Regions from separate parts of the Paenibacillus sp. FSL R5-0623 genome, predicted to be linked through region 2. Evidence: predicted binding sites of a transcription regulator. Region 2 holds the regulator's gene; each other region holds the start of a gene.

What was found. The regulator Rex, encoded in region 2, represses fermentation and respiration genes when NADH is low (regulators of the CRP and FNR family bind a similar motif). The targets are predictions, from matches to a motif close to TTGTGAAATATTTCACAA.
Region 1: the regulator Rex is predicted to act here: its motif matches at 4,862-4,879, upstream of adhE (bifunctional acetaldehyde-CoA/alcohol dehydrogenase).
Region 3: the regulator Rex is predicted to act here: its motif matches at 4,142-4,159, upstream of MKY92_RS28090 (formate/nitrite transporter family protein).

The regions. Positions count from the first base shown of each region.
Region 1 covers NZ_CP150233.1:4,490,434-4,501,139, reverse strand. The annotation lists gene MKY92_RS19745 (sugar phosphate isomerase/epimerase) at 1-511, shown strand, start outside; gene MKY92_RS19740 (trehalose utilization protein ThuA) at 536-1,264, shown strand; gene MKY92_RS19735 (helix-turn-helix domain-containing protein) at 1,595-1,891, shown strand; gene MKY92_RS19730 (hypothetical protein) at 2,083-2,814, shown strand; gene MKY92_RS19725 (hypothetical protein) at 3,012-3,725, shown strand; gene MKY92_RS19720 (Crp/Fnr family transcriptional regulator) at 3,813-4,529, opposite strand; gene adhE (bifunctional acetaldehyde-CoA/alcohol dehydrogenase) at 4,960-7,572, shown strand; gene MKY92_RS19710 (hypothetical protein) at 7,731-8,027, shown strand; gene pflB (formate C-acetyltransferase) at 8,364-10,622, shown strand.
Region 2 covers NZ_CP150233.1:4,306,265-4,316,970, reverse strand. The annotation lists gene panD (aspartate 1-decarboxylase) at 1-73, shown strand, start outside; gene MKY92_RS18805 (tetratricopeptide repeat protein) at 191-814, shown strand; gene dinG (ATP-dependent DNA helicase DinG) at 956-3,817, shown strand; gene MKY92_RS18795 (redox-sensing transcriptional repressor Rex) at 4,036-4,689, shown strand; gene MKY92_RS18790 (amidohydrolase) at 4,676-5,983, shown strand; gene MKY92_RS18785 (DUF5590 domain-containing protein) at 6,023-6,553, shown strand; gene MKY92_RS18780 (hypothetical protein) at 6,854-7,381, shown strand; gene MKY92_RS18775 (AAA family ATPase) at 7,374-8,876, shown strand; gene MKY92_RS18770 (3-hydroxyacyl-CoA dehydrogenase NAD-binding domain-containing protein) at 9,010-9,882, shown strand; gene MKY92_RS18765 (acetate kinase) at 9,879-10,706, shown strand, end outside.
Region 3 covers NZ_CP150233.1:6,414,100-6,424,805, reverse strand. The annotation lists gene MKY92_RS28110 (glutathione peroxidase) at 1-420, shown strand, start outside; gene MKY92_RS28105 (MerR family transcriptional regulator) at 533-955, opposite strand; gene MKY92_RS28100 (NADH-dependent flavin oxidoreductase) at 1,125-2,246, shown strand; gene MKY92_RS28095 (FAD-dependent oxidoreductase) at 2,616-3,977, shown strand; gene MKY92_RS28090 (formate/nitrite transporter family protein) at 4,267-5,118, shown strand; gene MKY92_RS28085 (molybdopterin oxidoreductase family protein) at 5,564-7,627, shown strand; gene MKY92_RS28080 (MFS transporter) at 7,820-9,043, shown strand; gene MKY92_RS28075 (class I SAM-dependent methyltransferase) at 9,249-10,163, shown strand; gene MKY92_RS28070 (response regulator) at 10,434-10,706, shown strand, end outside.

The sequences.
Region 1 (10,706 bases), 180 kb from region 2:
GTGGGGTAAATTTGCAGCAGATCGTAACGTAAAAGTTGGATTGGAGCTGCACGGTGGATTCTCCGTTCATACTCCAGCAACGTTGCTGAGACTGCGTGAAGCAGCAGGTGAAGTGATCGGAGCCAATCTGGACCCAAGTCACATGTGGTGGCAAGGTATTGATCCGGTTCAGGCAATTCACATCTTGGGACGTGAAGGAGCCATCCATCACTTCCATGCCAAAGATACAACGATTGATCCGGTAAACGTGAACAAACACGGTGTAACGGATATGCAGGACTATACCAATATGCTGGATCGGGCTTGGCAGTTCCGCTCGGTCGGTTATGGACATGATAACAAGACATGGGCAGATATTATGAGTGCCTTGCGTCTGGTCGGATATGATTATGTAGTAAGTATTGAGCACGAAGACGGTCTGATGTCGGTTGAAGAAGGATTCTCTAAAGCCGTGCAAAATCTCCAGCAAGTATTGATCGAAGAACCGCTGGGCGATATGTGGTGGGTTTAGAGCTACACTAGGGGGAAATTGAATATGATCAACGTCACCATTTGGAATGAATTTGTCCATGAGAAAATTCACGATGAAGTAAGGGAAGTCTACCCGGATGGTCTGCATCGAGCACTGGCTGACGGACTTGGCGGCGAAGGCTTTGCTATTCGTACAGCTACACTGGATCAGCCTGAACACGGATTAAGTGATGAAGTGCTGAATTCCACAGATGTGCTTATATGGTGGGGACATATGGCACATGATCGCGTAAGCGATGAGATCTCACAGAAGGTTGCGCAGCGAGTGCTGAACGGGATGGGAATGATTGTGCTCCATTCAGGTCATTTCTCCAAACCATTCAAAGCGCTGATGGGAACAAGCTGCGATCTGAAGTGGCGTGTAGCTGACGAGCAGGAAATTGTATGGTGTGTTAACCCATCTCATCCGATTGCGGATGGCATCGAAGGCAAGATTGTATTGGAAAAAGAAGAAATGTACGGCGAATTCTTCGATATTCCAGTACCGGATGAACTGGTGTTTGTAAGCAACTTCCAGGGTGGGGAAGTATTCCGGAGCGGATGTACGTTCCGGCGTGGTGAAGGTAAAATCTTTTATTTCCGACCAGGTCATGAGACATATCCGACCTATTACAAACCGGAAATATTAAGAGTGATCAGTAACGCTGTGAAATGGGCATATCCTGCCCGCAGCTTTAAGCCGGAATTTGGCAAGAGTGAACCTGTAAGACCATTTGGTGGCGTGCTGGTCTAATTCACTAACTCAATCGTGTAATGGAAATTATACGTTTTATTCAAAAAGAACCCTTCTCCGAGTCAATGATGACTGTGGCAGTTGGGTTCTTTTTGGGTAAGATAGTACTATGGGAAGTTATACGATATTTCCCATGGTTACGACGCAGCGTGTAATGTATACTGGGATATATGATCCATTTTGGATATTATGCTTCTAAAATTTAAACTTTTTAGTTGCAGGCGTTTTCTTTGAAGCTTAAATATGTTATTATGAAATATACTAACAAAATGTAAGTTGATTTGAGTGATCTCTAAAGAGGTGATTAATGTGGAAGGTCAAGACTTGCGGATGTGTCCGCGTTTTGAGACGGCGTTTTCTTTTTTGGGCAAGCGCTGGAATGGTTTAATTATTCAAACGTTGATGAGTGGTTCGAAGCGATTCAAGGATATCTCCAATCTGATTCCATCCATGAGTGATAAGATGTTATCCGAACGGATGAAAGATCTGGAGAGTGAAGGTATTCTGGTTCGTCACGTCTATCCCGAGACGCCAGTTCGTATTGAATATGAACTGACGGATAAAGGTAGAGCGCTCCAGCCCGTTATGAATCAAATTCAAGACTGGGCTGAGCAGTGGGTTGACTAACGTATAAGCATCACCCACTTTTGTTACATGAATGACATAGACTCCTGATTTCCGTGGAAATCAGGAGTTTTTGTCTTAAGTATTATGTGGATCGGCGTTTTTCTCTTGGGCTATGCACATGTTGTCATGAGTTGTAGTATAATCTATAGAAAATGGCCACAGACGGCCGGAGCGAAGGAGGCCCACTTGTCATGAGAGAAGAAAGCTTATCCCTTGAAGTACGCTACGGCAAAGAAGATATTGCAGAACTTGAGAGCGCATCCATTCAGGTCCATCTAATTTATAAAAAAGCTGCGGAGTTGTTTAAGCGCACAGCATATTCCCGTTCAGTTAAGGATGATCTTGCCGAAGTGAATACGCATTCTGTGAACAGCGATGGTCCGAGATTAGCTCCGGCGGTGCTGCAAAAATGGATTCAAACGTCCAGGGGCTGGAAGTGTATCGGATGTGAGCTGGGACAACCTGATTCAACGACTTCTCAGATGGAAGAAACCATCCATGGGAAGCGGTTGGTTCTGGATGTGGGAGAAGGTCGGCTGGTTCAGGCAGAAATGCTGATTCAGGCGGTTGTTTGGTCACAATATGAGAAGATTCGAATGTTTGCACCATGGCTTGGTGATGAACCCTTTTACAGCGTGCAGGAACTGGATGTCATTGCCCGTTATATTGTGCCTACCTATTTCTCGGAACGACCTTTGCATGAGCAAGGCAAGGTATTCAAGGTACATCAACAATATGGGCAGATTCCTTTGTACCAGGAGTATGTAGACGCACCTTCATGCTGCGTGCAGGTGGACGGTGGATTGCTTGAAGGTCGATTGCTGACAGGGGTATATGTGTCTGAGGAACAGTTCTTCGGACTCAATCCATATCTGAAAGATGGCTATGGAGGACGGACATACATGCAGGCTTGTGTCCAATGATAACGTAACCAATGAGAACGTAAAAATGATTTAGATTGGAGAGCCTGTGTGCAGGCTCTCTTTCTTGTACAAGCCTTATTTGCAGGCGGTACCCTATAAAAGTAACGGCTTTGACACTTTTTTTTGCCGAAAGTTGTGCCATAATAGAGGTTATGGACAACAGGGTGAATGATTTTACGCAGGGTGGTGTTACCTACATGATGAAGAAAATCCCCGGTTACATAGGTGTATGTTTGCTCCTACTGGCGATCTTGGCTGGTTGTAGTGAGACACAGCCTTCTGAGCAGCCAATTGTCAAAGAGACAGAAACAGCGAATACAATCACAGTGGCTGTAGATGGCAGTACGTTTTTGCCTGATGCAACAAAGTCCATTAAGCGAGATTTTAGTGAGGGTTTGACACTCAAAAAAGCATTACTCAATAGCGGACTGGTTGATTTTACGGCAGATGGCAAACGGATTCAATCCGTCGGTGAAGTTTCTCTGGATTCTTCGCTTAGCTGGGCTGTCAAATTAAATGGCAAGGATATTGAGCAGGAAGATTGGGACATGGAGCTTCATGCCAAAGATGAAGTGATCATTTACGTGAAAGCCGCTGACAGTGGGGGGGATGGCGTTGCATATCAGACAACGTTACTCAAGGTTAGCGGTGGAAACATTATGCCAACCCTTAATCGTCAATATGCTGGCGTCTATGTTCAGGAGTGCACAGTTCGCGATGTGTTGAAGTCCAGCGGCATTGTAAGAATGTCGGAGAATAACAAATTTGTCGTTTCGGTCGAGAATGTCACGCCTCGTATGAATGAGCGGTGGGTCATTATGGTGAATGACAAAGAATTAATGGAAAATGGTCTCGACATGAAATTGAATCCACGTGATGCGGTAAAGCTTGAATTGACCAATGCATCCTAAGTATACCAAGAAGCCCAATCTCTTTTTAGAGAACTGGGCTTTTTTTCATTGAAATATATAAGCAATTTCCGATTGCATAGTCAAATATTAAATACGACAGATCTCGTTCGGGCAAAGCTCACAGTGACAGATCCCTTGCAGCATCTTCAGATCTTTGATAACAATCATGCCATTGTCATATTCAATCCCGTCTTTCTTACGCAGGTCGCTTAACATGCGGTTTACACTTTCACGAGTGGCTCCAATCATATTGGACAGGTCCGTGTGGGTAATTTTTTTGTGAATAATGACATGCTCTCCATGAGGCTCACCATACGAATTCGACAACCGAATGAGGGTAGAGCAAAGTGCACCCGGTTTGCCATATAACATGAGATCCCGGAACTTGGTCTGTGTCAACCGGTGGTGGATGCCCATCCATTTCATAAAATCGATCGCGAAGTCACAATGCTGGCAGATTAACATTTCCAGGTCTTTATGTTCCAGTACACCGATCTCACTATCCTCCAGCACTTCCGCTGAGAAGCTGTGTTTAGAGCCAAAGAAGGGATCAGCCTGCCCAATCATATCACCGGATTGATACATGTACATGATCAGTTCTTTGCCTTCATCCGTGGATTTGGTGATCTGGGCACGACCCCGTTTCATATAATAAAGTTTGTCAGAGATATCGCCTTCCCAGTACAGATGTGTACCTTCCGGATAAGTTCTATCTTTCATTGTAACCAGCAGATGGTTGAAATTGGCTTCCGAGAAACAGTTGGTATTACCGCGCTTTTCCAGTACAGTTGTTAGTTCTCTCATAAGTCTATCTCCCCTTTGTGTCCATCGGACGACCTTCTGTAATAAGCAGTAGCCTCCGAGGTTCGCCGCAAACCGTTGCCGTCCTGATCAGGGTCATCTCGGCCGGGAGGAAGGACGGTACAAATTGCGGTGGTTCAATTTTTAAGTTCAGTATATACCTAATCTTACCGTTTGAGGGGGAAGGAAAGGGGGCAAAAATGACGAAATTTCAAACATTGTGATAAAATTCACTTTTGATGGGGAGGATGAATTTTACAGCCCTATATTTTAAATAGGAAGTGAAAATGGTCGTATGAAGGACACTACAAAACTTAAATTAAATTTGTTATACTTTGTGAAAAAAATCACATAATTAAGTTTAATGTCATGTTACGATGTGAATGTAAACGAGAGAGACAAACTAATACGAACCTTTAGGAGGATGAGGGAGATGGCTGTAAAGAACGAAGTCGCCCCAGCAAAAGAACCGACAGCAGGTCAGTATATTCAAACGTTAATCGACAAAGCGAATAAAGCACACGCTGCATTCATGAAGATGGACCAGAAGCAGATTGACCGTATTGTGCAAGCGATGGCGCTTGCGGGTCTGGATAAACACATGATGCTCGCCAAGATGGCCGTAGAAGAAACAGGCCGCGGAGTATATGAGGATAAGATCACCAAAAATATATTTGCAACAGAATATGTGTACCACAGCATCAAATATGACAAAACCGTAGGTGTGATTGAAGATAACGAATATGAAAGCTTCCAGAAAATTGCGGAGCCGGTCGGCATTATTATGGGGATTACACCCGTTACCAATCCAACATCAACGACGATGTTTAAAGCACTGATCTCCATCAAGACGCGTAACCCGATCATCTTTGGTTTCCACCCATCTGCACAGAATTGTAGCCGGGAAGCTGCCAAAATCCTGCTGGAAGCGGCTGTGAAACATGGTGCACCAGCAGATTGCATTCAGTGGATTGATGATCCTTCCATGGATCGTACAAACGAACTGATGAATCACAATGATGTGGCTCTCATTCTGGCAACAGGCGGATCAGGCATGGTACGTGCAGCGTACAGCTGTGGTAAACCTGCACTGGGCGTAGGACCGGGTAACGTACCTTGCTTTATCGAGAAAAGCGCGGATATCAATCAGGCAGTAACGGATTTGATCCTGTCCAAGTCTTTCGATAACGGTATGATCTGTGCTTCCGAGCAAGCGGTCATCATTGAAGAACCGATCTTCGATCAAGTGAAGAAAAAAATGATCGCAAACGGCTGTTACTTTGTTAACAAAGATGAAGCAGCAAAATTGACAGCGGGTGCGATTAATGCCGAGAAATGTGCGGTGAACCCGGCGATTGTTGGTCAATCTGCGGTAAGCATTGCGAAATTGTGCGGTATTGAAGTTCCAGCAGGCACCAAAATTCTCGTGGCCGAGATTGAAGGGGTAGGTACCAAATTCCCATTGTCCGCTGAGAAATTAAGTCCGGTACTGGCTTGTTACAAAGTCAAAACGGCAGCAGAGGGCATTGAGCGTGCAGCAGAAGTGGTTGCTTTTGGCGGCATGGGTCACTCCTCGGTTATCCACTCCACAAATGAAGAAGTGATCGGCAAATTCGCAGATCGTCTGCAAACTGGACGGATTATTGTGAACTCACCATCCACACATGGTGCCATCGGGGATATCTACAACACAAACATGCCGTCACTGACACTGGGATGCGGATCATACGGACGTAACTCGACTTCTTCCAACGTAACCGCTGTGAACTTAATCAATGTGAAAAGGGTGGCTCGCCGTACCGTGAATATGCAATGGTTCAAAGTGCCGAACAAAGTCTACTTCGAAAAAGGGGCAACACAGTATCTTGCCAAAATGCCTGACATCACACGTGTGGCGATTATTACGGATGCCATGATGGTGAAACTTGGATATGTTGAAAAGGTAGAACACTATCTGCGTCAACGCCAAATGCCAGTAGCAATCGAAGTGTTCTCCGATGTTGAGCCAGATCCATCAACAACAACAGTAGACCGCGGAACCGAAATGATGCGCCGCTTCCAACCGGACTGCATTATCGCACTCGGCGGCGGATCACCGATGGATGCTGCCAAAGCCATGTGGTTGTTCTATGAATATCCAGACACGGACTTCAACGATCTGAAACAAAAATTCATGGATATCCGCAAACGGATCTACAAATATCCACGTCTCGGCGTAAAAGCGAAATTTGTAGCGATCCCAACCACATCCGGTACAGGTTCTGAAGTGACATCGTTCGCGGTTATCACAGATAAAAATCAAGGTAACACCAAATATCCATTGGCAGACTATGAGCTGACACCAGACGTAGCGATTGTCGATCCGGAGTTCGTATACTCCCTGCCTAGAACAGCCGTTGCAGATACAGGTATGGACGTACTGACGCATGCAATTGAAGCTTATGTGTCTGTCATGGCGAATGATTACACGGATGGACTTGCGATCAAAGCAATCCAACTGGTGTTCCAATACCTGGAGCAATCTGCACTGCAAGGCGACAAACTGGCACGTGAGAAAATGCATAATGCTTCCACGATTGCCGGTATGGCGTTTGCCAACGCATTCCTGGGCATTAACCACAGCTTGGCGCATAAATGGGGCGGTCAGTACCACACCGCACACGGACGCACCAATGCGATCCTGATGCCGCACGTCATTCGTTACAACGCGAAAAAACCGACCAAATTTGCATCGTTCCCGAAATATTCGCACTTTATAGCGGATGAGCGGTATGCCGAAATTGCCCGGATTCTGGGATTGCCTGCACGTACAACAGAAGAAGGCGTAACCAGTCTTATCAATGCCATTCGCAAACTGAACAAAACATTGGGCATTGAAGAATCGTTCCAGGAAATCGGATTTGATGCCAAAGACTTTGAAGCTCATGTAGATTATCTGGCTGACCGTGCCTTCGAAGACCAATGTACAACCGCCAATCCGAAGTTACCGCTGGTAACTGAACTGGCTGATGTATACCGCAACGCTTTCTACGGAAAGTTTGAATAATAAACTTAGAACGACGCGTGCCTTACGGCAATAAGATCAGGGTTCCCCGAGAGGGGAGCCCCGATTGCCGTCTTTCACACAATAACGAGAGGGCAGAAAAACAGGAGAGCGAAGCATCTGTTTTTCAGGAGTATTCTAAGATTTGATTTGCTCCGAGCATGGAGGAGCAAAAGGGTTCTAAAGAGGTAGTAATGGAATTCGTGATGTGGCTGTTTGAGCCAGATGTTCACACAATAACGCAGAGGGCAGAAAAACAGAAGAGCAAAACATCTGTTTTTCAGGAGTATTTTAAGATTTGGTTTGCTCCGAGCATAGAGGAGCAAAAGGGTTCTAGAGAGGTAGTAATGGAATTCGTGAGGTGGCTGTTTGAGCCAGATGTTCACACAATAACGGAGAGGGCAGAAAAAACTGAAGAAGCGGAGCGTTCGCCTTTATCCCCGGATTTTCCCCTTTGAAATATAAAATTGAAAAAATCCGGGGATAACAGCGATCGGAAGTTGTTCTGCCCGCGCAGTGGCTAAGTGTGAATTTACAGGGTTCAATGGGACACAGCGCAGGTGGAGTGAGTTAGTTCACTGACTTTGTGACAAAAATCACAGATGATGAAAGCCCCAAGTCGTATACTGAAAATGTAAGAAAAACATTCATCCCGCGGTTCCGGTTCCCAAGTAGAGAGAACATGTTCCGGTTTATGTGAAACAATTCACATTAATCGCGGCTCTGGGCACACAATGCTACGAATGAAGCAAGATGTTATGTGTCCAGAAATCCAAATTAGTGGAGGGATTACGATGTCGGTGATTGAAAAAGATGTCAAACAACAAACAGGCTGGAGAAACTTTACCAAAGGAACATGGACCAAATCCGTAGATGTGAATGATTTTCTGGCACACAACTTGTCTCCGTATTACGGTGACGAAGCATTTCTCGCAGGTGCAACCCAGAATACCAAAGAATTGTGGGATATCGTATCTGATCTGACCAAAAAAGAACGGGATAACGGCGGTGTCCTTGACGTTGATGTAAACACACCAGCGACTATTGTTTCTCACCAACCCGGTTATCTGGATCAAACCAAGGAACAGATTGTCGGCGTTCAGACCGATGCTCCGTTCAAACGTTCCATTCAACCAACAGGCGGAATTCGCATGATGATTGACGCATGTGAGGCATATGGCTTTGAAATGCCACAGGGCGTCATTGATATATTTACAAACATTCGCAAAACACACAACCAGGGTGTATTCGATGCTTATACTTCCGACATGCGTGCAGCGCGTAAAGCAGGAATTATTACAGGTCTGCCAGATGCTTACGGCCGTGGTCGGATCATCGGTGACTATCGTCGTGTAGCTTTGTACGGGGTAGACTTCCTGATTCGTAATAAAAAAGGCGAACTGAATGCACTCGAAGTTGATGTTATTGATGAAGATGTCATTCGTCTGCGGGAAGAATTGTCTGAACAGATTCGTGCATTGCAAGAATTGAAACAATTGGGCGATATGCACGGGTTCGATATTTCCTTGCCAGCGACAACAGCAAAAGAAGCATTCCAATGGTTGTACTTCGGTTATCTGGCTGCGATCAAAGAACAGAACGGTGCTGCGATGTCACTCGGACGTGTATCTTCTTTCCTGGATATCTACATTGAACGTGACCTGCAAGAAGGTATTTTGTCCGAAGAACAGGCTCAGGAATTGGTTGACCATTTTGTAATGAAACTGCGGATTGTCAAATTCCTGCGTACACCGGATTACAACGAACTGTTCAGTGGAGATCCAACATGGGTGACTGAGTCAATCGGTGGTATGTCAGTGAATGGCGAAACACGCGTAACCAAAAACAGCTTCCGTTTCCTGCATACTCTGCACAACCTGGGTCCTGCACCAGAACCAAACTTGACTGTTCTCTGGTCCACGAAACTTCCAGAAGCTTTCAAAGATTATTGCAGTAAAGTATCCATCGAAACCAGCTCAATCCAGTATGAAAATGATGATCTGATGCGTCCGATCTACGGTGACGATTACGGTATTGCTTGCTGTGTGTCGGCGATGAAGATCGGGAAACAAATGCAATTCTTCGGCGCTCGTGCCAACCTGGCAAAAGCTCTCCTGTATGCGATCAACGGTGGTCGTGACGAGAAATCCGGAGCACAAGTTGGACCTGAGTATCCTGCCATTACTAGCGAAGTGCTGGATTACAATGAGGTTATGAAACGCTTCAAACCAATGATGGAGTGGCTGGCGAAGCTGTACATGAACACCCTCAACGTCATTCACTACATGCACGATAAATACAGCTATGAGCGTATCGAAATGGCATTGCATGACCGTGACATTGTACGTACGATGGCTTGCGGTATCGCTGGTCTGTCGGTTACAGCAGATTCACTGAGTGCGATCAAATATGCCAAAGTAAAACCAATTCGTAACGAACAAGGCATCGCAGTTGATTTTGAAATCGAAGGAGACTTCCCTTGTTACGGTAACAATGAAGACAGCGTAGACAGCATTGCTGTTGAACTGGTCGAGAACTTCATGGGCATGATTCGCAAGCACAAAGCTTACCGTAACGCAGTTCCAACACAATCCGTTCTGACGATCACTTCCAACGTGGTATATGGTAAGAAAACAGGGACTACACCGGATGGTCGTAAAGCAGGTGAACCATTTGCTCCAGGTGCAAACCCAATGCATGGTCGTGACAAAAAAGGTGCACTGGCATCCCTTGGCTCTGTAGCCAAATTGCCTTATGAACACAGTCTTGATGGTATTTCCAATACCTTCTCTATCGTGCCAAAAGCATTGGGTAAAGAGGAGACTACACGTAAATCCAATCTGACTGCGATGATGGATGGTTACTTCGGTCAAAACGCTCATCACCTGAACGTTAACGTATTTGATCGTCAGCAACTGATTGATGCGATGGATCACCCGGAAAACTATCCACAACTGACTATACGGGTATCCGGATATGCCGTTAACTTCATTAAATTGACTCGTGAACAACAGTTGGATGTCATCAACCGTACGTTCCATGGCTCGATGTAAGTAATTTGCAAGTAGAAGACCGCTAGAGCAAGGCATTCCAAATCATATTAAACGCACAGCGGATGCGGATACAGAAAGGAAGAG
Region 2 (10,706 bases):
CGTTGTATTTGTAGATGGACAGAATAAACCTGTACAAACGATGAAACAGGAAGTCCACGCAACAATTATGTAATCGACTGGTAAGGAGAATGAAATCGGCCCTTGAAGCAAAAAATGAGTACAGGTCACTGCACTAATCCATTTTTTCAAGGGTGGGGATGCATCGATGTTCCAGCATGTTTTCGCAGAAATGAACGACATGTTAGATGAAATTATCAAGAGCTATCCTTCCGCTGAAGGCCTGAACAAACAGGAATTGCTGCAAAAGTGGAATTTGCTTAAGCGGATGAGTGACGGAATGCTGGATGAATGGCTGATGTTTGAAGAAAAGATGAGCCAGGTAAGGGAGCAGGAAATGGATAAGCCGGCTTCCCTTGAGCCGGAACAGGAAGCTGTTACCGCCCTGCCTGAACTCCATCTGGAATGTTTCAGTCGAGGTCAGGGTTATTTCAAATTACAGATGTATCCGCAGGCGATCATGCAGTTCTCCAGGGTTGTGACCGACCATCCGGAGAGTGCATTGACTCGTTTTTACCTGGCGCTGGCTTATCTGAACCTGGAACAAATGGCGGAAGCCGGGACACATTTGCAGCAGATCATGTACCTTAAGGGTTCACCTCGCTTAAAAGGGCTTGTATGTAACGCCCTGGGCTGTATTCAAGCCAAGCTTGCGAATCCCGAAGCTGCATGTGCACTCTTTGCACAGGCCCTTCAGTATGACCCGACATTGACCGAACCACTGTACAACATGGAAGCTTGCAGGTTGAACAGGGGAAAATTGCAATATGCTAATCAGCTGACGACCCTTCATTAAGCGGGAATTCGGCGACAAAAAACGGTGTTCCCTCCTTTGGCATAGCGGCGGGGACACCGCTTTTTTGTCAGTTAATTTTCAAATCCCCTTTTTTTTGCTATGCTGTAACATAGACTGGAATGGAAGGGACCGTACATTGCAATGAAATTTGCCGTATTGGATTTCGAAACAACCGGCACGCAGTCCGACGGTGAGATTATACAGGCCGGACTTGCCATCATAGATCATGACTACAGCATAACTCAAATATATAGTTCTTATGTGAACCCTGGTGTACCGATTCCCCCGTTTATTTCGGGGTTAACGGGTATTACCGATGAAGATGTGGCGGACGCTCCTTCACTCGAAGAGATGATGATGGAGATGGTTCCGCTGCTTAATGATGTGGTGCTTGTTGGACACAACGTCGCTTTTGATTTTCACTTTTTGCAGAATGCTCTCGACCGTTGCGGTTATTTGCCGTTCACTGGCCGCATTCTGGACACGATTGATTTTCTGAAGATTACATTCCCATCACTGGGTTCTTATCAACTCGGTTATGTGTCTTCCGAATTTGGATTTCAACATGATCGCCCTCACCAGGCAGACAGTGATGCACTGGCGACAGCCTATGTGTTGCTCAAGTGTCTGGATGAGTTAAAGGAATTACCGCTCATAACGATTCAGCGCCTCAGTGACCTGTTTTCACCAGAAGACAGTGATTTGGGTTGGTTTTTGGACGGAATGCGCAGTGAGAAGGAAGCAGAGCCGATTCAGGACCTAGACGGACATACCTATTATCGTCAGCTTGCTCTTAATGTAAGTGATTGGACTGATATTGGTGCACCACGCGATGAGCGGGAGGCTAACCCCCTTGATGGTGTAAGCTTCGAACAGTTTATGGACCAGGTTCGGGAGAACCTGAAGGATACGCTGGATCATTACGAGGAGCGTGAAGCGCAGACTCAGATGTTCAGTAGTGTAAGGCAAGCCCTGGATGAAGAGAAACATCTCTTGATCGAAGCAGGAACAGGCACTGGTAAATCTCTGGGTTATCTCTTGCCTGCTATTTACGAAAGTGTGAAGCAAGAACAGAAAGTTATGGTTAGCACGCATACAATCAATCTGCAGGAGCAATTGAGAGAGCGAGACATTCCGATGCTAACCCAAGTGGTTCCGTTCCCGTTTAAAGCCGCTGTCTTCAAAGGACGTGGACATTACCTGTGCCTGCGCAAATTTGAACACAAAATCAATAAACGTGAATTCGCCACACCTAAAGAGGATTATTTCACAGCAGCTCAGATGATTGTCTGGCTTACGCAGACCGAAACCGGAGATGATGAGGAACTTAACCTTAGCGGACGCGGAGGGGACTTCTGGGAGACGGTACAGAGCGAATCTGAGTCTTGTCTGGGAAGATCATGTCCATGGTTCCGCAAATGTTTCTACCATCGTGCCAAACATGAGGCCGGGTTGTCAGATATCGTAATCACCAATCACTCCAAATTATTTACGGATGTGAAAGCCGCGCATCAGCTGCTGCCAGCCTATGAGAGTCTTGTGATCGATGAGGCACATCATCTGGAGGATGTCGCTGGTAAACATCTTGGAATGCATATGAAATATTTCACCTTGGTTCATACACTGACCCGCCTGTTTAAAGACAGTCGGAATGGTCAGCTGCCTATGCTTCGTTCCCAGTTATCCGGGCATGAAAATTCAGTGCAATGGGGCTCCATGGTGGATCAGATGTTCCCGCTGGCTGTTGAGGTCAAGGAACTGTGGGATCGTATGAGCGATGCCTTGTTCGGTCTGTTGCCTGAACGGAGTGATGCTTCACCGGGAGAGACGGGGCAATTTTCACTGCGTCTGAAAGCATCTCAGAAACCGGCAAAATGGGAGGAGTTGCAGGATCTGGAGAACCAGATCTATGTGACTCTGGGTGATTTGGTTCGCAAAGGGGACAAATTGCTGCTTGAGGTGAAAGAGGATCAGGATGATTATCAATCGGATAGTCTGATCACGGACATTACAGGATTGTTGAAAGATCTGACCACATTGAAGGAGAATCTACGTTTCTTCATGCGCATGGATGATGCCAAAACGGTATACTGGATGGAAGCTAGCGGCCAGTTCCGAAGTAAATCTCTCCAGCTGTATGCCGTACCTGTAGATGTCAGTGCACAGCTTAAGGATTTGTTTTTTGACAAAAAGAAAAGTGTTGTGCTTACATCGGCTACGCTCTCTGTGGATAAGTCATTCCAGTTCATGATTGAACAGCTTGGCTTGCAGGAAGCTTCCGAGAATAATCGGCTGTTAACTTCTATGCTGCCATCACCTTTCAACTATCGCGATCAGGCACTTCTGGTGATTCCGCGTGATTTCCCAAGTGTGAAGGGAAGTGTGGGTGATGCGCACTTTGTTAATATGCTGGTGCAATCACTCGCAGAGACGGCAATTGCTACGCGGGGACGCATGATGGTTCTGTTTACTTCATACAAGATGCTGCGACAGGTCTATGATCCGCTGAAAGAAGCTCTTTCTGGTAACGACATCTCGTTACTTGGGCAAGGCGTGGATAGTGGAAGCCGATCCAAGTTGACTCGCAGGTTCCAAGATGCCAAAGCAACGGTACTTCTGGGCACTAGCAGCTTCTGGGAGGGTGTAGATATCCCTGGAGAGGCGCTAACCTGTCTCGCTATTGTGCGACTGCCTTTCCAGCCACCGAATCATCCGTTAGTGGAAGCCAAGAGTGAGTTGCTTCAAGAACAGAAGAAAAATCCGTTCATGAAACTGTCTGTGCCACAAGCGGTTATTCGTTTCAAACAGGGATTTGGCCGATTGGTTCGTACAGCAAAGGATAGAGGAATTGTCATTGTTTATGATACACGGGTGATTGAAGCGTACTATGGTAAATTCTTTTTATATTCATTACCTGGTCCCAAAATGGAGCATATGCTCACGGAGCAAATGGTTCCACGAATTACTGAGTGGTTGGAAAAACCTGCTAATGGACAAAAATAATGGTTGTTTTGTTCGTTACATCATTGCATGACACTATTGTTTGGCGTTAAACTTTATTAGATATTCCCGTATCCGATTTAAGCAGTTGCACGCAAGAACTTATAACCTAAATTACAAGGAGCATTCTGTATAAAATGTCACGTTTATCTTTGAGTTTATACAGAATGCTCATCTTTTCATCTATTATTTTATCGTGGCCTTGGTAAGGGGGAGCAAGAATGAAATCGGATAAAATTTCGGAAGCGGTGGTACGACGTCTGCCTGTATACTTGCGTTATTTGAACGAGTTGCATCAGCGTGAGGTGGCTACTGTTTCTTCTCAAGAGCTTGGACAGAGGCTGGATCTGAATCCGGCCCAAATTCGTAAAGACCTGGCTTACTTCGGTGATTTTGGTCGTAAAGGGATCGGGTATGATGTATCCTATTTGATCGAGAAAATTCGTCACATTCTCAAGATCGATCAGCAAATTAATGTAGCTCTGGTAGGCGCGGGTAATCTAGGTCAAGCCTTGTCCAACTACAACGCATATCTGAAAGACAACATGAAGATTGTTGCTGTATTTGATGCATATGGACCGAAGATTGGTAGTCAAATCAACAGTTTGACGGTAAAACCAATGGATGAATTGACGGAAGCGGTTAAAACGGATAACATCCGCATCGGAATTATCACGGTTCCGGATACGGAAGCCCAAAATGTAGCCGATCAGCTTATTGAATCCGGAATCGAAGCGATCCTTAATTTTGCACCAACAATTCTAAAAACACCGCCGCATATCCGCATTCACCATGCTGACTTTACAACGGATCTGCTTAGTTTGGCCTATTACTTGGAGACTGGAAAGGACGACGAGGAAGATGACAACAAATAGATGGGTAATCCACAACGGCAAATTTGCCGTTAATGAAGGCGGCACAACATGGAACGTGGTCCAAGGATACATGGTTGTTGAGAATGACAAGATTGTGCATATTGGTGAGACATTGCCGGATGAAGACAAAAATAGTACCAAAGTAGATGGAAAAGGACTGTTCTTCCTGCCGGGTCTGATCAATACGCATGGTCATGCAGCGATGTCGTTGCTCAGAGGGCACGGAGACGATCTTGCATTGCAAGTATGGTTGCAGGAAAAAATGTGGCCGATGGAAGCGAAAATGACTTCAGAAGATGTATATTGGGGAACCTCGCTATCGGTGCTTGAAATGTTGAAAGGCGGAACTACAGCTTTCCTGGACATGTATGATCACATGGATCAAGTTGCCAAAGTTGTGGAGCAATCAGGCGTTAGAGCAGCACTGGCACGTGGTGTAATCGGGCTGTGCTCGGAAGAAGAGCAATTGCGGAAGCTGGAGGAGTCGGCAGCGTTTGCACGTGAGTGGAATGGACAGGCAGATGGTCGTATAACAACTGTAATCTCGCCACATGCCCCATATACATGCCCTCCTGACTACATAGAGAAGCTTGTACAGGTCGCGAATGACCTAAACCTTCCTCTCCATACACATATGTCTGAAACGCTTCGTGAGGTGGAGCAGAACGTGGCTGATTATGGACTGCGTCCTGTGGCACATCTAGAGAAACTGGGATTTTTCTCTCGTCCATCCCTGGTTGCACATGCGGTGCATCTGAATGACGAAGAAATTGAAATTTTGGCTCGTCATGATGTGGCTGTATCCCATAACCCGGGAAGTAACCTGAAACTCGCTTCCGGTGTTGCGCGGGTACCTGCGTTACTGAAAGCAGGAGTTACCGTGTCACTCGGAACAGACGGACCGGCAAGCAACAACAACCTGGATATGTTCGAGGAAATGAGACTGGCTGCATTGATCCACAAAGGTGTATCTGGTGACCCGACGGCTGTGCCAGCAGGCGAAGCGTTACTCCTCGGAACGTCATACGGTGCCAAATCCATTTTCTTGAACAATACCGGAGCACTTGAGGTCGGCATGAAGGCTGATTTTATCGCTCTTGATATTGAACAGGCACATTTCTATCCACATACAGACCTGATCTCACATACGATCTACTCGGCTTCTGCCAAAGATGTTGAGCACGTATGGGTGGATGGAAAACAAGTGGTCAAACACGGCGAATGTCTGACGCTGGATGAAGAACGCATTTTGCGTGAGTCTCAATTGGCATTTGATGGTCTGCTTGCTCGTTAATTGCAGGACAGAGCATCATAGGGAAAGGAAGTTCGGCTTTTGAAGAAAAAAAAGAAGTGGATATGGATTTCGCTGCTTGCACTGGTTCTGATTCTGTTTGGACTTCAGCGTTATTACGTCTATGTCACGCAGGACCAGCGCAAGGAAGAAGCGCTCGCTATACAGGCAGCACAGAAGCAACTGGGCATTACATCCTATGATGAATTGCGCAAGTACATCTGGGGAGACAAAGAAGGCTCTGACAACATCTACTGGACCCTGATCGGCAAAAATAAGGATAATCAGGATGTTATGGTCTGGGTTAAATTCGATGCAAACAATCAACCGGCTAAGGGTGGAAACGCTGTACACAGTGAGCTGCTGCAGAATGGCATGTCCGAAGCACAGATCCGCAATCGCTTCAGTTCTGAAGTTCCTGCCGGTGAGATTAAACGAATCATGCCCGGAGTTGTGAATGGAATATATGTGTGGCAAGTGTATTATAAAGACGGTACGCATAACCACTATCGCTTTTATCGTTTTAGCAATGGAGAACAGGTGGACCTGATCTACACACTCCCGAACAGCTAGAACAAATAGAGTGACATAACTAGAGAATTAAAGAAATGAAAGAACCGGCAGACGGATATCCGACTGAACCGGTTCTTTGTGTTGTCTGTAAACATTTTTGATTTAAATAGTTAAAATTAATAATTTATTCATATTTTCGCCTTCGAAATTGTATATACGATGTGATATACTCAGATATGTACTCAAAGTTACATTCAAAACAAATAATCCTGTCGAAATTCTCGCAGGAGTCAATATGCACATATTCGTATATACCAATAAGCCAGTAGGTTAGGCCAAAATCTGGGAGGGGTAATTCACTTGAAGCTAAAAGTATTGCCTATTGCTTTAACTGCCGTCATTTCAGCCGTTGTGTTGTTTGGAGGTTGGTTTGTATATCGTCAGGTGGCCGTGCAGAATCCGATTGAAAAGATGGTTACCCAGTACGATGGAGTCAATGACGTTCAATTAACTATTAACCGCAATGACGTACAATTGAAACTGGATCTGCAACCTGATGTTGATTTGGGCAGACTGGTACAATATATTCACAAAGAAGGACAGACCCTGATTGGAACACGTTCACTAAAGTTGGATGTTGTGGATCATTCCAGTGAAGCACTGGAAAGTTGGTGGGGGGATGCGATGTTCACCGTAGCTCAGGCGATGGAGAACAAGCAATACACCGAGATTACACCAACGTTGTCAAAGATGGCGACGAATGGAATGAAGGTAAATACAGCGATGGATGACAACAATGTATATGTCAGTCTCAGAGACGGAGATGCCAGCAAGTTTATTATTCTGCCGCGTGTGCCCGGTCAGATAGGAGTGTGGCCTAATGCCTAAGTGGACAAAAGAAGTCGCCATCGGATTTTTTCCCGTATTGATTATTTTCCTTGCTTTTACTGGTGTTAATATTGTTCCGATTCTGATTGCAGGGGTGCTTGTCGGAGCTTTATTGTTCATGATGCAAATGCGTGGCGGGATTACAGTAGGCGCTGCACAGGAACGTAAACGGAAGAAAAAAGGACCTTCCAAGCTTACTTTTGAAGAAATTGGAGGTCAAGATAGTGCTAAGCAGGAATTGCGTGAAGCGCTTGACTTTCTCATCAAACATGAAGAAATCCGTAAGTTCGGGATTCGCCCGTTAAAAGGGATTTTGCTGACTGGCCCTCCAGGAACGGGGAAAACGTTGATGGCCAAGGCTGCTGCCCATTACACCGATTCTGTTTTTGTAGCAGCATCGGGTAGTGAATTTGTAGAAATGTATGTTGGTGTGGGTGCCAGCAGAATTCGGGATTTGTTCAAGGACGCGAGGACCCGTGCCACCAAGGAAAATAAGGAAAACGCTATTATCTTTATTGATGAGATTGATGTCATTGGGGGTAAACGTGAAGGCGGTCAACAGCGTGAATATGATCAGACCCTGAATCAGCTCCTGACGGAAATGGATGGAATCTATACTTCTGATACGCCAAGAATTCTGGTTATTGCTGCAACAAACCGTAAAGAGATGCTGGATAGCGCCCTGACGCGCCCGGGACGTTTTGACCGCCACATTCAAGTGGACTTGCCTGACAAAAAGGGCAGAAAGCATATTTTGGAACTGCATGCGGTGAATAAACCTCTGATGAAGGAAGTTAATCTGGAGAAAACAGCGGAAGAATCATATGGTTTCTCTGGTGCACAACTCGAAAGTGTGATGAACGAAGCGGCAATATACGCCATGCGGGATGGGCTGTTGAACATCGAACAGCGGCACTTGTCTCTGGCTATTGATAAAGTCATGATGGGTGAGAAGACAGACCGTGAGTCCAGTGTGGAAGAGAAGAAAAGGGTCGCCATTCATGAGTTGGGACATGCCATTATGGCTGAACTCGTTCGTCCAGGCAGTGTTAGTCAGGTGGCACTTAGTCCGCGTGGTCAGGCGCTGGGATATGTACGTCATAACCCGCAACAGGAACAGTTCCTTTATACGAAGCGCTTCCTGGAAGAGCAGATCATGATTGCACTCGGAGGAGCAGCTGCGGAGGAGATGTACTACGGTGGTCGTTCCACAGGTTCACGCAATGACTTCGATCAAGCAACCAATGTTGTACAGACGATGATGGCTTCGGGGTTGACTTCACTTGGGATTGTGAACATGGATATGGTCACAACCGAGGAACTGATGCGAGAGAATAAATTAATTCTGCAAGAACTGATGGAACAGACGAAGCAGTTGCTTGAAGCACAACGGACAATTTTCGACAATTCACTCGACATCTTGATCCGTGAGGAAGTTTTGTCTGGCGAACAATTTCGTTGTCAATTTCGTGACAGTGCCCTTCTACCAGCATAATTTATTTATGCTGGTTATTTTTTTTTACATTTCACTCGTGCTAAGATATTATTATATGTTGGGTCGAAATTTGTAATTTTCGGCGAACAGGGTACAATAGAGAAATAGAGAACCGAAAGGATGGAGCAGAACCATGTTTTTCAAAAAAATAGGAGTTGTCGGCGGCGGTACGATGGGGCAAGGTATTTCCCAGATGCTCGCAGCCAAAGGACTTGATGTGCTTCTCGTGGAGCATACAACACAAAAGCTGGATCATGCATATAACATGATCGAAACCAATCTGGATAAACAACTGGAGAAATGGGCGATTACAAAAGCGGAAAAGAAATTGATTCTTTCCCGTATTACCAAGGTAGCTCATTTAGCTGAACTTGGAACTTGTGACATGGTCATTGAGACGATTTCAGAAGATCTGGATGCGAAAAAAGCAGTATTCAGCCAACTGGACCAAGTTTGCCCAAGCAATGTCATTCTGGCAAGTAATACATCCACGCTGAGTTTGACCGAGCTTGCAAGCTCGACCAAATACCCAGAGCGTGTTATTGGTATGCACTTTATTCACCCGGTATCCCGGGTTGATCTTGTAGAGATTATTCGTGGACTGAAAACTTCGGATACAACATTCGAAGAGACCAGACGTTTTGTTGAAGAAGTAGCGGACAAAAAAGGAGTCATGATCTATGAATCACCTGGATTCGTAACTTCCCGCTTGATCTGCCTGTTGATTAACGAAGCGTTGCATGTATTGCAAGAAGGTGTTGCATCTGCTGAAGATATCGATGACGCAATGCGCATCGGATACAACTTCCAACATGGACCACTCGAAATGGCTGACCGTTTCGGCTTGGATTCTGTTGAAGCTGCACTCGAAAGAATGTTCCGTGAATTCGGAGAATTGAAATATCGTCCTTCTACAGTCCTGAAGAAAATGGTGCGTGCAGGACACCTGGGTGCCAAAACAGGCGAAGGATTCTTCAAGTACGACAAGGATGGTGACCGACTGTGAAAGTACTCGTAATTAATGCGGGGAGTTCCTCGCTCAAATATCAACTGTATAATATGACTGACGAATCTGTACTGGCTAAAGGTCTGGTAGAGCGGATCGGAATGGATTCCTCCATTCTGACACATAAACCGACAGGCCGTGAGGATGTTACAGAAGTTAGTGAAATTTTGGAACACACAACAGCGATCCGTAAAGTCATTGATATTTTGACTCATAAAGAAAATGGTGTACTGGATTCTGTAAGTGAAATTCAAGCTGTTGGACACCGTGTTGTTCACGGTGGTGAAGCATTTAAAGAATCTGCATTGGTAGATGATGCTGCCAAAGCTGAAATTCGTCGTTTGTTCGACTTGGCTCCACTTCATAACCCTGCAGCAATGATGGGTATTCGTGCGGCTGAAGCCAATATGCCTGGTGTTCCACAGGTAATGGTCTTTGATACAGCGTTCCATCAGACGATGCCGGAAAAAGCTTATCTGTATGCTATTCCGCGTGTGCTTTACAAAAAATATAAAGTACGTCGTTACGGCGCACATGGTACTTCCCATGATTTCGTAAGCAAGGCTGCTGCTGAGTATCTGGATCGTCCATTGGAAGATCTGAAAATCATCACTTGTCACGTGGGTAACGGTGGTAGTGTAACCGCAGTTAAAGGTGGCGTATCCGTTGATACTTCAATGGGTATGACTCCGCTTGAAGGACTGATGATGGGAACACGTTCTGGTGACCTTGACCCAGCCATCGTACCTTATGTAATGAACAAGGAAGAACTGAGCGTAAGCGAAGTGAACTCCATGCTGAACAAACACAGTGGATTGCTTGCG
Region 3 (10,706 bases), 2.1 Mb from region 2:
TATCAAGGTAAGGTATTGGTCATTGCCAATACAGCCAGCAAGTGTGGGCTGACCCCGCAATACGGTGAATTGCAAAAGCTCTATGATCGTTATCGCGATCAAGGCTTGGTTGTACTGGGTTTCCCTTGTAACCAGTTTGGAGGGCAGGAGCCAGGTACAAGTGAGGAAGCGGAATCATTTTGCCAGATTAACTATGGCGTGAATTTCCCGGTGTTTGCCAAGGTAGATGTGAATGGTGAGGAAACCCATCCCCTGTTCCAATACCTGAAGGAGCAACAACCTGGCGTAGGTGAAACAAGCGACATCCAATGGAACTTCACCAAGTTCCTTGTTAACCGTGAAGGTGAAGTGGTAGGTCGTGTTGAACCAAAGGAATCACCGGAGACAATGATTGCAGACATCGAAAAATTACTCGGTTAATACATGAATGTTGAGAAGCCTATCCTTGCATTAGCGAGGATAGGCTTCTTTGATGAATTTGTATACGTGGCTTTATTCTCATCACAGGTAGGAGTTGGCTCCATGATTGCGTTTAATTCTTTATTGTTGTCTCTAGACCATGACATTTAAAGTTATGGTTGGGATTTTTCATTACCTCATCTTTTTGAAGTTCATACATTGCTAATTTATAGTTTATTTCTTCTAAGTGTTTGAAGCTTTCGTCAATTTTCTTCTGTACCTCCAATTTATGCTGAATCAACATTTCTTCTCTTGTTAAAAATGTTGTGTTTCCTAATTCATAAAGTTCTTTATATGCCTTTATTTGCGACAGGGGCATGCCTGTCTCTTTGAGACAACGAATAAAAGAGATCCATTCTAATTGTTGTTTGTTATACACTCTTCGACCTTTTTCATCACGAGAGATATTTGGTAAAATCCCTTGTTCTTCATAAAATCGAAGTGTTTTTGCAGATACATTTAAATTCTCAACTACATATGTCATTGAATATACCATTTTAATTAACCCCTTTTAGTTACAGTTACTGTAACTAAAATATATCATAAATAAAATTAAACAACAAAAAATATCATATATGATCACATGATAATAATTTCTTTACTTGACGTTAAGGTAACTAATTATACTGTAGTAGAAAAGATAATATGAGAGCGAGGGTAATTGGATGAATCAAAGATACAGTGGATTAGTTGAATCCTTCACATTTAAAAGTGGAATAACAATTAAGAATAGAATCGTTATGGCACCTATGACAACTTGGTCAAGCAATGACGACCTAACCATTTCGGATGAAGAAGTGGAGTATTACAAACAAAGAGTGAACGGGGTAGGACTTGTCATTACAGGATGTACTCATGTAACACCTAATGGGCAAGGTTTTACGAACGAATTTGCGGGGTACAATGATGAATTTTCTCCAAGTTTACGAAAGTTGGCCGATGCAGCAAAAAGTGGTGGCTCTCCTGCCATCCTGCAAATTTTCCACGCTGGAAATAAAGCCCTACCAGAATTAGATGCAGTTAGTGCGAGTGCATTGGAGCCTGAAATTACTGTTTTAGGTTCAACGCCAGAAACAAGGGAGTTATCTCACGAGGAGATTTTATCAATTATACGTGCTTTTGGAGACACAACAAGACGAGCGATTGAGGCCGGATTTGATGGTGTTGAGATTCATGGGGCTCATGGATTTTTAATTCAGAATTTTTGGTCGCCGTCGACAAATCACCGTACGGATCAATGGGGTGGATCGCTTGAGAATCGCTTACGTTTTCCATTGGCCATTATTGAAGAAGTACAAGATGTCATTCAAAAACATGCTGTAAAACCATTCATGCTAGGATACCGGATTTCTCCTGAAGAGTCCTCCAAATTGGACGGATTGCGTATGAAAGATACCTATGAACTCATTGATGTCCTTGTTAAACAGAATTTAGATTATATACATGCTTCATTAGATAATGTGTCTTCTAAGCCAGTAGATAATCCAAATGGAAGAACACGGCTTGAATTAATACTTGAAAGATCAAACGGTAAGGTGCCTGTGATGGCTGCAGGTTCTATAATGACACCCGATGATGCTGCTAAAGCTATAGAATCAGGTTTACCGCTAGTCGCTATTGGACATGCATTAATTATGGATCCTCTTTGGGTCGAAAAGGTCTTAGATGGACGAGAAGCCGAGGTGAATTCAGAATTGCATATTTCAAAACTTGATCAGCTTCGTATCCCAGAGAAACTTTCGAATGTAATTCAAGCCGCGCCTGACTGGTTTAATATTGTTAAATAAATGTAATCCTTATGGCTACTTAATAATGAAGAGCCCAATCTCTGATGAGATTTGGGTTCTTTGCAAATTCTAAAGGGTTTCGTTCGACGGTTGATTTTTCAATAAGCAGTTTGCATGTAATAGAAGTTGAGCATAAATTAAGGCTAAACCGGGGACAATGAGATTAAAGAAATAGTTAATTGATGTGAGAAATTGGAGTGTGACAAACTTTTTTTCCTCAACCTATTGCAATGTGAAAAAGATCACATTATAATGAGTGTATAAAGTGAAATAAATCACATACACAGTATCGATTAAGAAGTGAAATATTTCACAATCACAATAACGTTATATTCAAACTCATTTATATATTTCGAGGAGGAACTTTTAATGAAAATCGCAGTTATCGGATGTACACACGCAGGGACCGCAGCCATCGTAAATACCGCCAAATTGTACCCGGATGCTACCATCACCGTGTATGAGCGCAATGACAATATCTCCTTCCTATCTTGTGGCATTGCGCTCTACGTAGGTGGGGTTGTGAAAGACCCTGATGGCTTGTTCTATTCTTCGCCTAATCAACTGGCAGAGCTTGGTGTTGAGACCAAGATGCTTCATGAAGTAACAGCAGTAGATGCCGAGGGTCATACCCTTCAGGCTAAAAACCTGCAAACCGGGGAAGAATTTGAAGATACGTTTGACAAACTGATCGTGACAACGGGTTCATGGCCTGTCGTTCCGAAGCTTGAAGGCATCGAGATGGATAACATTTTACTTTGCAAAAACTATAATCACTCCAACACGATTATTGAAAAAGCCAAAGATGCTAAACGTGTTACTGTTGTAGGTGCAGGATATATCGGCGTAGAGCTGGTGGAAGCTTTCCAAATGAATGGCAAGGAAGTTACCCTAATCGACAGTGTGGACCGTATTTTGAACAAATACCTGGACCCTGAATTCACGGATGCGATCGAAGATACGTTGACTGGACGCGGCATCAAGCTAGCTCTTGGTCAAACGGTACAGAAGTTTACTGGAGAAAATGGCAAAGTGACCAAGGTGATCACGTCCAAAGGGGAGTTTGAAACCGATCTGGTTATTCTGTGCATCGGCTTCCGTCCAAATACAGAGCTGCTCAAAGGCCAAGTGGATATGCTGCCGAACGGAGCGATCATCGTGGATAAATATATGCAAACGAGTCAAAAAGACGTCTTCGCTGCGGGTGACAGCTGTGCTATTCATTACAACCCAACAGGTAAAGCATCTTACATTCCACTGGCGACTAACGCTGTGCGGATGGGTACACTGGTAGCCCGCAACCTGGTTCGCCCAACGACACCGTATATGGGTACACAAGGAACATCGGGTATCAAAATTTACGAGCAAAATATCGCAGGTACCGGGATGACGGAAACGTCTGCTGCTGACGAAGGTCTGATCGTGGAATCTGTGATACTGGAAGACAGCTACCGTCCGGAGTTCATGCCTACGGCTGAGAAACTGTTACTCAAAGTGGTATATGAGCAGGCTACTCGTCGAATTGTCGGAGCACAGGTGATGTCACAGGTTGATCTGACTCAATCGATTAATACGATCTCGGTCTGCATCCAAAACAACATGACCGTAGATGAGCTGGCCTTCATCGACTTCTTCTTCCAGCCACATTACAACAAACCGTGGAACTTCCTGAACACGGCGGGTCTGCAAGCACTGCCTCCAATAGAAGTAAAAGCACCAGCAATGGTGTAAGGAAGCAGAATAGATGGTTGAACGGAGATCATGTTATATAGGAAAAAGAAGACTGGCGAGTATATCGTCAGTCTTTTTGTGATTTTTTAGCTACAAAAGGCCTTACTATACGCTTGCTGACTTAACTATTCCAAGACGGTCTTAAAGTATCTTTTTAAACAACATTGTGATAATTTGCACAAAGTTTCACGCAGTACCAAGATACAATTGAGATATGGTATTCAACGCATAACTAATGAATTTCAGATGGTTTTATTCCACGATGACAATGAAGGAGAGGATGATTGATATGGCAGCAAAAACACCTCTTGAGGTTGCACAATATACGGCGCAAACAGGAATGAAGAAGGCTCAATATCCGGTCTCTTCTGTACTGGTGCTCAGTTTTCTGGCAGGGGCTTTTATCGCACTGGGTTTTCTACTGGATATTCGGGTAATTGCTTCTGCGCCAGCAGAGTGGGGAAGTTTGGTCAATCTGATTGGAGCAGCGGTGTTCCCGGTTGGATTGATTATGGTGCTCATTGGTGGTGGCGAGTTGCTGACGGGAAATATGATGGCTGTTCCACTCGCGACGATTGCACGAAAATTATCCGTGGGTAGCATGTTGAAAAATCTATCCTTAGTGACGATTGGTAATTTTGTTGGAGCTTTGTTTGTCGCGTACGCGTTTGGACATGTGCTGGGTCTGACCGGAGAGGGTGTATATCTGGCGAAAGTGGTGGATATGGCTGGGCATAAGCTGCATGACGGCTTCCTGCAAGCTTTCATCTCTGGCATCGGCTGTAACTGGCTGGTCGCGTTGGCCGTATGGCTATCTTATGCATCCGATACGATGAGTGGCAAGGTACTGGGCATTTGGTTTCCAACGATGGCATTTGTAGCTATTGGATTCCAGCACGTTGTGGCCAATATGTTCCTCATCCCGGCGGCAATCTTCGAAGGGCATTATTCGTGGGGCCAGTATGTGATGAATTTCATTCCAGTGTGGCTCGGCAATCTGACTGGTGGTGCTCTGTTTGTAGCTGCAGCCTACTGGGTGGTGTACCTGCGCCAAGCTGAGCTGAAAGTGAGACCAGAGGTAGCAACGTCGATCGAACCTGTGGAGACGGAGGCTAGAGTGATGTGGAGCAAGCAGGCGTAGCGGAATATAGCACTACAGTGCATGACTCGATACACGCACATCATATACACATAGAAGTGAAGACGATTCTGACTTTGCTCGGTTCATGGCGAATATGCTGTGATGGAGCAGGGCCGGATCGTTTTTTTGTATGAGGTCTTTGTTGGAGTTTAACGCAAAATAAATTCGCCATGACAAGGTTCGGGGGAACGAAACCTGTTCATGGCGAATTTCGGGAGTGGTCCATGATATGGCATGAGGAGGAAGTGGGGAAACACTAGCCTAATGCCTTATTTTTAATTTACCCCTGAATTCTGAAGTTGAATCAAACTCAAAAACATTTTTTTGAAAATAATTCAAAGCCGCTATAGCGGCGAATATGAAGCAAAAACATACTGTTCTCTTTACGCGATAACCTCGAAGAAGATATGATATAGGGATAGCTTTTATAGAGGGGAGCCTTACGATGATCGATCAGGAGAATGGTGTATTTGCGGCTGTGTGCCCGCTCGACTGTCCGGACACTTGTGGTCTGTTATTACATAAAGAGAACGGCAAAATTGTGAAGGTGGCAGGCAATCCGGATCATCCAATCACCAAGGGTGCCATCTGTAATAAAGTTAGAAATATGACCGAGCGGGTGTACCATCCCGAACGTCTACAATATCCGATGAAACGTGTAGGAGCCAAAGGTGAAGGCAAGTTCGAACGAATCAGTTGGGATGAAGCGATTCGCGAGATTACGACCAAATTCACTGCTTTGTCCGAAACCTACGGCCCGGAGAGCATCCTGCCCTACAGCTTTTACGGTAACATGGGCATTCTCGGCGTAGACGGTATGGATCGCCGTTTCTTCAATGCGCTTGGTGCGAGTGTACTGGAGCAGACGATCTGTAACTCCGCTGGAAATACCGGCTGGAAATATACGATGGGCGCCAATCGGGGAACGGTGCCGGAAGATACGGAGCACGCGGATCTCATCCTGGTATGGGGCGGCAATATCGTCAGTACGAATATGCACCAGGTCGTTTTGGCGGAGAAAGCCCGTAAGAAAGGCGCCAAGATCGTCGTAATCGACGTTCATCGCAATCGCACGGCCCAATGGGGCGACTGGTTTATTCCTCTGTATCCGGGCACGGACAGCGCACTGGCACTGGGATTGATGCATGTGCTGTTCGAACGGGGACTGACAGATGAAGCGTTTATGCAAAAGTATACGATAGGTCATGAGGCACTACGTGATCATGTCCGCAGTTACACCCCTGAACGTGTTGCACGCATTACTGGCGTGCCGGAGGAGACGATTGTGGAGTTGGCCGAACTATACGGCAACGCACAGGCAGCCCATATTCACATCGGCAACGGCCTTCAGCACCATGATAATGGGGGGATGAACGTGCGTAGCGTTGCATGTCTGCCTGCTATTACAGGGCAATGGCTGAAGCAAGGCGGCGGTGCCATTCGCACCAACAGCTACGCGAGCACGAATAGCGACGCGCTCGAACGTCCGGAGCTGCGGCAGAATCCGGAGCCGCGAGTGGTGAACATGAACCGGATTGGTGAAGCGTTGCTGGAAGCAGAGCAGCCAATCCGGGCAATGATGGTTTACTGCAGCAATCCACTGGTGGTGGCACCGGATACCGAGCGGGTGGAGCGAGGTTTTGCACGGGAAGATTTATTCACGGTTGTGCATGATCTGTTCATCACGGATACGGCAAAATATGCAGATATCGTATTGCCAGCCACATCTTCATTTGAAGCGACGGACCTGTACACCTCTTATTGGCATCAGTACGTTCATCTGCAAGAGCAGGTAATTGCACCGATTGGGGAGAGCAAGAGCAATGTGGAACTGTTCTCACTGCTTGGGCTGGCTATGGGGTACGATCCTGCAATCTTCGGAGAAACGCCAGAACAGATGATTGAGGACGCACTTCAGGGGACGGACAACCCCTATATGAATGGAGTCACGTTGGAGGGATTGAAGGAACATCGATTCGTGAAGCTGGATATGACGCCACATGCTGCATTTCTGGATCAACTGCCCACACCTTCAGGCAAAATCGAATTGTATTCGGAGACGATGGAACAGAGAGGGCTTCCGCCGCTCCCTACCTATAGCGCTCTGGTTGAAGGATATGATGGGGAGAATCCGGCTGGACCTGCCGATACGTATCCATTGATGTTCCTGTCGCCGCCAAACCATAATTTCCTGAACTCCACCTTTGGCAATTCAGCCAAACATCAGCGTTTGGAAAAGATGCCTCTATTGCAGATACACCCTGAGGACGCCATCCGTAGAAACGTGGAGGATGGAGATGCAGTGGTCGTATGGAATGATCGTGGGCGCATCGAACTTACCGCCAAGGTGAGTGAGGCCATGTTGCCAGGAACCGTCATCAGTCAAGGCTTATGGTGGGATGGTGAAGGCAAGAAGCAGCGAGCGAATTCACTCACTTCCAATCGCTTGTCGGACATGGGGAACGGGGCCACCTTCTTCTCGGCCACTGTTGAAGTGAAGCGTCAATGAGTGTGCTTGCAGCATGATTTTTTTGAGGTAAGATGAACAAAGGCTAGAATTTGAGCAGGATTAAAGTGCAATAGATGTAACACTTCCAAAGGCCTTCGCTCTGGCTGGTTATGGTTATGCCGTCAGGGCAAAGGTTTATTTTTTATGGCTATTTGTTTGTGCAGAGGTACTAAGGAGAATGAATTAACGATGATGAGATGGCTGGATAACTATCCAAAAGAAGTGAGAATATTTTTGCTGGCAAGTCTGGTTAACGCAACCGGTAGTGCACTGATGTGGCCGCTGACCACCATGTATGTGTTTGATGAGCTAGGACGGACGATGGCTAACGCGGGTTTTGTAATCCTCATTCAGTCCCTGGGTGGCATCTTTGGACAATTGCTCGGCGGTTCATTATATCACCGGGTAGGCGTAAAGAAACTGATCATTGGATCACTGGCGCTGAATGCGTTAGGTTTGTTTGCACTGCCCTGGATTAGCTCGTATTGGGTTATATTTATATGTGCGATGGGCTGGATTGGCCTGTTCAGTTCATTGTCGCTGCCAGCGATTCAAGCCTTTATTGGCTTCCGGTTTGCGGAGCGACGCGGTGAATTATTCAATATCATCTATGTAGCGAACAATATCGGGGTGGCGATTGGAACGGCGCTGAGTGGTTTTCTGGCTGACTTTTCCTATCACCTCAGCTTTGTGTTGAACGGGGTAACCTCAGCCGGATTTGCGATTTTTTTCTGGTATTATCTGTCGCGTGTCGAACCGGATCAGGGGGAAGTACATCTGACGAAACGCAAAACCGTTCCCGATGGGCCGGGCGTCTGGGCACTGCTGGGCAATACCCGATTATATCTGTTTATGAGCTTGGGCGTGCTGTTCCTGTTATTCGGCAATTCCATCTGGAATACAGGCGTGTCCCCGTATATCATTTCTGAGGGGATGGAAAAAAGAATGTACGGTCTGCTCTGGACCCTGAACGGGGTGCTGATCTTTGTGGGCCAACCTTTTACCAGCTGGGTGAAACGGACCATGGCCCGTACCTCCACTGCCCAGATGACGGCGAGTGCGGTATTCTATGGCATGGCCTACATTGTCATGATTACCATGTACAGCTATCCGGGCATGGTGCTTGCAATGGTACTTGCCACGTTTGGAGAGATGCTGATCTCCCCTGCGACGCCTGCCTTCATATCGGAGCATGCAGGCAGGGCAGCACCTTTTTACATCGGGATATCGGGTGGGATCGGTGCAGTTGGACGGGTTATCGGGCCTTATGCGATGGGGGTCATGTATGACAAGCAAGGACTTATCCCTGTAGCTTGGTTGGCAACAGGCACAGCAGCGATTGCGGTACTTGGTTTTGTACTGCACGCGGTGTTGAACCGTAATCGTGAAGTGAAGGAGTATGGGGTGGACGCCTAACAGATCTCATCGTGTTGGATAGGATGCGGAAGGAAGAACGAGTTGAAGTGGACGGTAAATCCACTGTAATCTGTCTGCTCATCCGTAAATTATGGTTGACAAAAAAATATATTTATGCTATAATTTACATATAAAAATATTCCGTATATAATAAGATTCTCCTGGCCAGGGGAATCTTATTTTTGTTTGTACGGGAGGAATAAGTATGAAGCAAAATGAATCCAGTATCACATCATTGATTTCGACCTTTGGCCGAGCCTATCACAGCCAACATGACACACCCCTCATTTTCGATGATTTTATGGCGAGATTGCTAATCTCTCCTCAAGAGTTTTCAGATATCAGTAATAACATGGTTAGAGGCATTCATTTTTTCAACCCGGATATGGCTCACGAGCTCAAGGACGACCCGGAAAAGGTTCTAAAATGGATTACCCAGGTACAGTTATCTCCAATAACTTTGGCTCGGGCCGCTTACTGTGAGCATGTACTTTTGCATGAAGTTGCGTTGGGATTGAAGCAGGTAGTCATTCTTGGCGCCGGGATGGATACGTTTGCTTTGAGGCATCCGGAATTGGAGGACACGCTGGATATCATTGAAGTGGATTATCCGGCTACACAGCACTTCAAGAAGGAGCGGCTGAATCAGGCCAAGCTGACTATTCCGGACAATCTTCACTTTGTACCCATGGATTTTACGCGTGAGCTTTCGGATGACAGCTTGACTCTTGAAGGGTTGAAGAAACGGAAGACGTTGGCTAGCCTCTTGGGTGTTTCGTATTATTTGCCCAAAAATGATCTGTTTAACGTGATTCGTCATGTGTTTGCAAACCTGCCTATCGGAAGCTCTATAGTTCTGGATTATGCAGATGAGCACCTTTTTGAGGAAAAAGGAATGTTTAATCGGGTTGAAAATATGGTTAAATTGGCTGCAATGGGTGGTGAGCCGATGCAATCCGGCTACGCATATGTGGAGATGGAGGCCTTGCTTGATGAAGCAGGGCTGCTTATTTATGAGCATCTGACTCCCGAGGCGATTCAGGAACAGTTTTTCCAGGATCGAATCGATCATCTAAGGGCATTTGAAACGATACATTTCATTCACGCAGTAAAAAAATAAATCGATCCGGGCATGTATGGTCACCTATATAGCCCGCATTTGCATAGCAGCGGCAAACCTTCACCCTGTGGCAGGGTGAAGGTTGTTTGGTTTGAACAAAGGGCCAGCATAAACCATGATCCGGTAGCCAATAACTTCACACGTGATACAAATGTTCAGAAATCAGACTTGTTAGGGTGCAATTCCATGTCAATCAACGTCCTCCTCTCTATTTGTGCATAATGCCCATATAATAGATTGGAACTGGTTAAAGACAGGAGGATGCATACGATGTATAAGGTTTTGCTGGTTGATGATGAATTTATGATCTCGGACGGGATCTCCAGTGTGGTGAACTGGTCCCGATTAGGAACAGAACTGATCGGCATTGCTCAAGATGGATTGGAAGCGCTTGCTTCAATTGAGCGGCAACGCCCAGATATCATCATCTCGGACATCCGTATGCCGGGAATGGATGGGTTGCAGCTGGTTGAAGCTGTGGCAGAGAAGTATCAGCATATCTCGTTTATCATGCTCACGGGTTTTACGGAGTTTGAATATGCG